One region of the Monoglobus pectinilyticus genome, then DNA from elsewhere that is predicted to be linked to it. Evidence: a T-box and tRNA genes for the amino acid it is inferred to sense, from the RefSeq annotation. Region 1 holds a T-box; the other holds one or more tRNA genes.
What was found. A T-box is a leader RNA that pairs with one kind of tRNA and senses whether it is charged. The one in region 1 lies ahead of thrS (threonine--tRNA ligase), so its partner is inferred to be a tRNA-Thr.
Positions count from the first base shown of each region.

Region 1 (4,221 bases):
ATTTTTTCTACTCCCGCATCCTTTGCGGCTTTAAATACACCAACCAAACTTGAATTAATAACAGAGGTCGGACCCCCGGACTGACCTACAACAACATTGCCTTTTACCAAAGTGATTATCCCCTTTCGACTAATTAATAACTTAAACCCTAAATTTTTTCAATATTATATAAAATACCCTCTCTATTTTATAATTTAAACATCAAAAACATTTAGGAGATAATAAATAAAAATATTTAACATATTAAATAAATAATATAAAATTTATACAAATTATTATAGCAGATAAGCGCCTGATTTTCAATGTCATAATGGTAAAATTTTTCGCAGCAAAATTGGTAAAAAACACAAGAAACCTTTGTTTTTTTATTTAAAGTATATTTTAAGATATAAGTGGGAAATATATAATTGGGTCAATAGGCATTTTTTTATTTTCAATAACAACCGCAACAAATTTTAGAATAACGCCGCAGACAAAATACTAAGAATATAAGTATTTAAGGAGCTGAAGCTTTATGAAAGAATTTGAAAAAAGAAAAAAGCTTAAAGATATAGAAGGAAAGTTTAACCTCGGAAACGCCTGCAGCAGCGGTGACTGCACCGGTCTTATCCAGGTTGAGCCTATAACCGACGCAGAACTTGAGTCGTATTATGAAATTTATAATTTCGGCCCGCCTGATATATCTGAATAAAAGTTTAACTGTTTCCGGTAACCGTGATTAGGTTTATGCAGGCAGAACAAAAAATGAACAACACCATTAAAAACTGTAATTAAAACGGTCAGCAAAAAAACGGCCCCCTTATGGCAGAACAAAAACTACCATAAGGGGGTTTTAACAGTTATTTTATAATCTTTTTGTTATCTCATACTGTATACGTTCAGCAAATTCCTGAAAGGTCATACTTTCCGTTTGGTCTGTTGCTCTGTCCCTGACCGAAACGGTTTTATTTTCTGCTTCTCTTCCGCCGATAATCAGCATATACGGAACCCTGTCTATCTGCCTTGCCTCTCGTATCATATACCCTATTTTTTCGTTTCTGGAATCCAATTCACAGCGTATTCCAAGTTCCGACAGCTTCTGATATACTTTTTCAGCATATTCCAAATTTTTGTCAGATACCGCTAACACCTTTACCTGCACCGGAGCAAGCCAAACCGGGAATTTCCCCGCATAATGCTCTGTTAAAATACCTATAAAGCGTTCTATAGAGCCGAAACACACCCTGTGTATCATAACCGGACGCTGTTTTGACCCATTCTCATCTATATACTCAAGCTGAAAATTCAGCGGCATTTGAAAATCAAGCTGTATGGTTCCGCACTGCCATGTACGCCCTAAGCTGTCTTCCAAATGAAAATCTATTTTAGGGCCGTAAAACGCTCCGTCTCCCTCATTAACCTCATACGGCAGCCCTTTGCTCTCAAGCGCTGTTATAAGCGCATTTGTTGCGTTCTCCCAGTCCTCGTCGCTTCCCATGCTGTCATCCGGCCTTGTTGATAGTTCTACAGTATACTTAAACCCAAACTTTGTATAAACCTCGCTTATTAGGTCAATAACGCTGACAATCTCATCCTTAATCTGTTCTTTCTTCATAAAAATATGCGCGTCGTCCTGAGTGAAACAGCGAACCCGGAAAAGACCATGAAGCGCGCCGCGCATTTCATGGCGGTGAACTAACCCAAGTTCGCCCAATCTAATCGGAAGTTCGCGATAGCTGTGAGGTCTGCTTTTATAAACCAAAACGCCGCCCGGACAGTTCATTGGTTTGACGCAATAATCCTCACCGTCAATCCGCGTCGTATACATATTATCCTTATAATGCTCCCAGTGACCGCTGGTTTCCCACAAACTTCTGCTCATAATCATAGGGGTCGAAACTTCTGAATAACTGCTCCTGTTATGAATTTCGTGCCAGTACTCTATTAAAGCGTTTTTTAACTCCATACCTTTTGGAAGAAAGAACGGAAATCCAGGCCCCTCGTCACTGAACATAAACAGCTCCATTTCTTTGCCGATTTTTCTGTGGTCACGCCTCTCCGCTTCCTCACGCAGTTTCAAATATTCCTCCAGTTCGGCCTGATTTTTAAAAGCTATTCCATTTATTCGGGTCAGCATCCTGTTATTCTTATCACCGCGCCAATACGCCCCTGACTGCTGTGTTATTTTAAAAGCTTTTAAAGCCTTTGTATAGCAGAGGTGGGGACCCACGCACATATCTATATATTCGCCCTGCTGATAAAAGCTTATTACGGCGTCTTCAGACAAATCGTCTATATGTTCAAGCTTATACTTTTCGTTTCTCTCTTTCAGCAATTCAGCCGCCTCTTCCCAAGACAATATAAACGGTTTTATGGGCAGATTTTCTTTTACTATACGGCGCATTTCATCTTCGATTTTTAAAAGGTCCTCGTCGGTAAGCTTTGTATCTCCTAAATCCACATCATAATAAAAACCACGTTCTGTCGCCGGCCCAAAAGCAAAATCGGCTTCGGGGTAAAGCCGTTTTATTGCCTGAGCCATTACATGCGCCGCAGTATGCCGCAGAACATGAAGCTCTTGCTCCGGCTCGCATTCTTTTACAGTTCCGTCTCTCTCAATAATCTTCATAATAATCTCTCCTAAAAATTATTAAACATAAAAGAAAAGCACCCTTGAACACATAGATAACCTATGTGTCCTAAGGGTGCATAAAGTTCAATGCACGGTTCCACCTCAGAATTTTAACTTTAGGTTCAATCAAACCCTATCCTTTAACGCAGGCGTACGGCAAATCTTACTATAAGTTCAGATATGCGGCTCCGGAGTGGTTTTCACAAATATCTTCCATAAGGGACTCTCAGCAAACGTCCCTCTCTCTGAATGGTTAATAAAAGCTACTCTCTCCTTCTCAGCTTTTCTATTATGTTTTAAGTAATTATATCATGCGCTCTGCTGTTTGTCAACTCTTCTTAAACTAAGTAGACTATAGCTATCTGTTTCCAAACTTATTAAAATACTTCTTGGTTTCTGACGCAATAACGCCGCTTAAAGCCACTATCGCTATAAGGTTAGGAAGCGCCATAAGACCGTTAAATATATCGGCTATTGTCCAAACGGCAGATATGGTCATATAAGGCCCGAAGAAGACAGCTAATATGTAAATCCATCTATAGACCTTTACAGCCTTTAAATTTCCACCCGAAAGATACTCCAGACACTTTTCACTGTAATAATCCCAGCCGAGAATAGTAGTAAATGCAAAAAATACCAGACACAGCATGATTATAAAGGCCGGCACTGCACCGGGCAGAAAAAACAGTCCATTTTGAAAAGCGTATGTAGTAACGCCTACCCCCTCAAGCGCCAATTCAGGTCTCCATGCTCCGGTGATAACTATACACAGTCCGGTCATAGTGCAGATAACGATTGTATCAATAAATGTTCCGGTCATAGTGACAAGACCCTGACGCGCCGGTTCCTTTGTTTGGGCTGCCGCCGCCGCTATAGGCGCGGAACCCAAGCCCGCTTCGTTTGAGAATATTCCTCTGGCTACGCCTTTCTGCATAGCCAAAACCATTGCCCCAAGCATACCTCCGGCGGCTGCTTTAAAACCGAACGCTCCGGCTATAATCTCCCCGAACGCCGCCGGTATCGCCTTTATATTTACAATAAGAATAATTACGCAGACCGTAACATATAAGATTGCCATAAACGGAACGACAAATTCTGATACTGTTGAAATTCTCTTTATTCCACCGATGATTACAAGTCCTGTACAAACAGTAACAATAATTCCGGTTATAATAACAGTCCATGAATATTCCATTCCGAATATTTTAACCGTATTGCTCATGTTAGGGTCAAAAAAATTGTTTACAGCAGAAGATATTCCATTTATCTGAGTGAATGTTCCAAGTCCCAGCAGACCCACGCAGACGCCGAAAAACGCGAACAACTTTGCCAGCCACTTCCACTTTTTGCCCATTCCGTGTTCTATATAATAAAACGGGCCGCCCAAAACATGTCCGTCCGGCTCAATCACCCTATACTTAATCGCCAAAAGACCCTCTGAATATTTTGTCGCCATACCAAACAGTGCGGCAATAACCATCCAAAAAAGCGCGCCCGGACCTCCGGCACAAATTGCAGTCGCCACACCAACAATATTTCCGGTTCCTATAGTCGCCGACAAAGCGGTGCACAAAGCCGCAAAACTTGACACTTCTCCGTCGCCGTTCTCT
Region 1 is NZ_CP020991.1:1,147,974-1,152,194, forward strand. Features, by position in the region: gene B9O19_RS05130 (6-phosphofructokinase) at 1-116, opposite strand, end outside; gene B9O19_RS11830 (hypothetical protein) at 515-691, shown strand; gene thrS (threonine--tRNA ligase) at 845-2,608, opposite strand; T-box leader at 2,678-2,899, opposite strand; gene B9O19_RS05140 (alanine/glycine:cation symporter family protein) at 2,970-4,221, opposite strand, start outside.

Region 2 (4,221 bases), 770 kb from region 1:
GGTATGATAACAATAGCTGATGAAAAAAGGGCAATAGGCGTGGCCGGAGTCATGGGCGGAGCCAACACTGAAGTTACCGATACTACCACAACCGTTCTGTTTGAAAGCGCGAACTTTAATCCTATACTTGTAAGGCGTGGAGCAAAATCTTTGGGAATGAGAACTGACGCTTCAGCTCTGTTTGAAAAGGGACTTGATTCTGAAAACTGTTTAAACGCTATAAACCGTGCCTGTGAACTGATTGAGGAAATGGGCGCCGGGGAAGTTATAGGAGGCTGTATAGATATATATCCAATCAAAAAGACTAAAACAGTTCTGCCTTTTGAACCTGAAAAAATGAACAAATTTTTGGGGACTGATATACCGGCCTCTGATATGGCTGAATATTTAAAGAGACTGGAATTTGAGGTTAACGGTTCAAATGTTGAAGTTCCGACATTCCGCGGAGATATCGAAACAATGGCGGATATAGCCGAAGAAGTTGCCAGAATATATGGATATAACAATCTTCCTACTACCATGATGAAGGGAAGAGTAACAATCGGCGGAAAAACACTTAAACAAAAAACCGAAGACTGCATAAGAGAGCTTCTGACTGCATATGGTATGTATGAGACCATGACTTACTCTTTTATTGACCCCAAGGAATTTGAAATGACAAAGGTACCGGCCGATAATGTTGTCAAAATAATCAATCCTCTTGGCGAAGAAAACAGTATCATGAGAACCAATATGCTCTCGTCGGTAATCAAAACTTTAAAGATTAATTATAACCGCCGGGTTCCGAAAGCAAAAATATTTGAGCTGGGTATGACCTATATTCCGGTTGAAAATCAAAAACTTCCTGACGAGAAAATTGTTGTGGCGCTGGGTATGTACGGCGATGTAGATTTCTTTGATCTTAAAGGAATAGTGCAAAATCTTCTTGATGACCTTGGTATCAAAAACGCTGAGTTTGAAGCCGACACAGAGTCGCCGGCATACCATCCGGGAAGATGTGCTAAAATATGCGCGGGCGGAAAAATTATCGGAACAATCGGTCAGCTTCACCCTGACATAGCCGAGAACTTTAAGCTTGACACCGATATATATTGCGGAGAGCTGGATTTTAACACCATAATGGAATTTTCAACATTCGAAAGAGAATATAAGTCTCTTCCAAAATTCCCGGCTTCAAACCGTGACATTGCGCTGGTTATAGATAAGTCAATAAGCGTTGGCAAAATAGAGAAAATATTAAATGACACAAAACACGGAATTTTAGAAAGTTATAAACTCTTTGATGTATATGAAGGACAGCAGGTAGGAGAAAATAAAAAGAGCGTTGCGTATTCTCTAACCTTTAGAGCTCCTGACAGAACACTTACTGATAACGAAATAAATGACGTCCTAAATAATATACTTGAAAAACTTAAAAATTGCTTAGGCGCTGAACTTAGATAATCAATATAATATATTTAATATAAAGGCAGGTGAAAACTATGGAAAATCAGGAAACAGTTAAATTTAATGTTGAAACAGAACGTGCTGACCCTAAAAAAATAATACTGTCTGTATACCAAGCGCTGTCTGAAAAAGGATATAATCCTATAAATCAAATCGTGGGATATATTTTGTCAGGTGACCCGTCTTATATAACGTCATACAACGGCGCAAGAAGTTTGGTCCGCAAACTGGAACGCGATGAAATCTTGGAAGAACTTGTGTCCAACTATGTTAAAGACAAGCTGGACGAATAACTTTATAAATTTCTAAAATAAGCTGATTTTGACATCTAAAAATTGCACTTGACATTTTAAACAAAATAATATATAATATTTATCGTTGTTGCCGATATAGCTCAGTCGGTAGAGCGATTCACTCGTAATGAATAGGTCAGCGGTTCGATTCCGCTTATCGGCTCCACGAAAAAAGCCCGCAGCCTTTAGGCAGCGGGCTTAATTTTTACTTTTTTAAGATTGAATCTGTTAATGTTTTATAAAGCTGTTCAGCGTCAAATGGTTTTGGCAAAAATCCTGTCATTCCAGCTTCTGCCGCTTTCTCTCTGTCCTCTTTAAATGTATTTGCGGTCATTGCCAAAATAGGAACTTCAGCCGAGTCTTTTCTATTCATTTTGCGAATTTCAGCTGCAGCAGTCAATCCATCTTTTTCAGGCATATTTATATCCATCAAAATAGCACTGTATTCGCCGTCCGAACTTTTTGCAAACATATTGACAGCCTCCTGTCCATTTGGAGCTCTATCCACGGATATTTGCTTCATTTTTAACAGCTCTGTGGCAATTTCGGCGTTTATATCATTATCTTCTGCTAACAGAACACGCATATTTTTCAAAATATTTTCATCTAAAACAATATTTTTTGTTTTATCAGCTACGTTATTTGGTTCACTCAATTTGCCACTATATATTGGAAGTTCTATGATAAAATAAAATTCCGAACCCTTGCCGGGCTCACTTTTTACTTTTAAATCTCCTCCCATTAAACTTACAAGACTGCTACTTATAGAAAGACCTAGTCCTGTTCCGGGAGCTCTTAAATTACTTCCTTCCGCCTGTTCAAAAGAATTGAAAACCCTATCAATATCTTTCTCATTTATACCCACGCCTGTGTCTTTTACACTAAATTTAAGCTTTGATTTATTCTCGTTAATTCTTGACTCTGTAACTGACAGCCAAACACTGCCCCCTCTGTCGGTGAACTTACAAGCATTAGACATCAAATTCGCAAGCACCTGATTTATACGCATTTTATCCCCTAAATAACATGTATCTTCAAGTTCACAAGTTACGTCAAAATTTAAATTCTTCTCGCTTATCTGTGGGACGAACATAATTTTTATCTGCTCAATTAATTCATACATATCAAAAGGCAAATTTTCAACCGTCATTTTTTTACTTTCAATTTTAGACATATCCAAAACATCATTAAGAATAGACAAAAGGAATTTAGCGGATGAATCAATTTTATTTAAATCCTCTTTTAATGCGGGAGTCGCGTCTCTGCTTAATATTGCCAAATTTGTCAGCCCTATTATAGCATTCATAGGCGTTCGTATCTCATGCGACATTCTGGATAAAAAGTCTGATTTTGCCCGGCTGGTCTCCTCCGCTTTTTCAAGCTTTACAGCCATCATTTTTGTACGCATACTGTAGAATATAAACAAAACAGCCATTAAGGACAAAATAAACACAAAACCGACACATATACCAATCACGAGAACAGGATTAGTATAAAGGACAGTTTTAAGTGTAACTACACCGTCAGGTAAACTTAAATTTGGCTGTGACACAATATGGGCTTTATCCTCATCGTTAAAACTATTAACAGCCTTACTCAGGACAGAATACATTTGCACATTTGCAGGAGCTTTCATTGCTAGAGTCAGTGTTTCCTGAATATTTGTATCTGCTACAATGGTCATATTAGCATAATAATCCTTTGTATAAAAACCTTCTATAAAAGAAGCAGGCATTCTTGTATAATCCGCCAAGCCATTGTTTACAGCTTCCATACAGTCTTCATACTTAGGATACCTGATAATAGAATCGTTTTTTCCCGTAGTCTTTAAGGATAGAGTTTCGGGTACAGCCATCGTAAGACCGTCTTGTTTGTCAAAACTTTGTTTATTTCTCAAAATAATTGAGTCTAAATCAGCATATCCGGCAGTTCTTATAAGCCCCAAATCATCCGCAGATGTATCGTCATTCATAAAGGCTCCGATTATATCCGCCTTTCCGGATGCTGCCATTTCAACAAGTTCACTATATGTATCAGCATACACATATTCAAAATCAAGATTCGTCCGATTAGAAATTAGTTTCAAACATTCCGGTACGATTCCGCTTTTTTTCCCATCGCTCTCATAAAACAGAGGATAACGGTCTCTTATAACAGCAACTTTTAAAGTTCCGCATTCCTTTATAAATTTATCTTCTTCATCAGTAAAAGTTATGGAATTTATATATTTATCAGGAAAGTATTTATTATAGAGTTCCTCTGCAAAATTTGGATTCGCAGCATAAATTTCTTCCATCGCCTTTGATAACTGTTCACATAATTCAGGCTTATCTTTTGACGTAACCAAATAATACGGGTCGCTGTCAAGTTTAACGGCAACATTATACCCGTCTTTCATATATACGTCACTGCCGTAAATCAGGTCGACATCTCCCGAATCGATACATTTTTCGTATAATTCCCTATCATCATAATACACAAG
Region 2 is NZ_CP020991.1:1,917,721-1,921,941, reverse strand. Features, by position in the region: gene pheT (phenylalanine--tRNA ligase subunit beta) at 1-1,443, shown strand, start outside; gene B9O19_RS08100 (IreB family regulatory phosphoprotein) at 1,482-1,739, shown strand; tRNA gene B9O19_RS08095 (tRNA-Thr) at 1,830-1,905, shown strand; gene B9O19_RS08090 (ATP-binding protein) at 1,945-4,221, opposite strand, start outside.
Region 2: it has a tRNA-Thr gene. The T-box ahead of thrS (threonine--tRNA ligase) is inferred to sense a tRNA for this amino acid. The anticodon was not compared.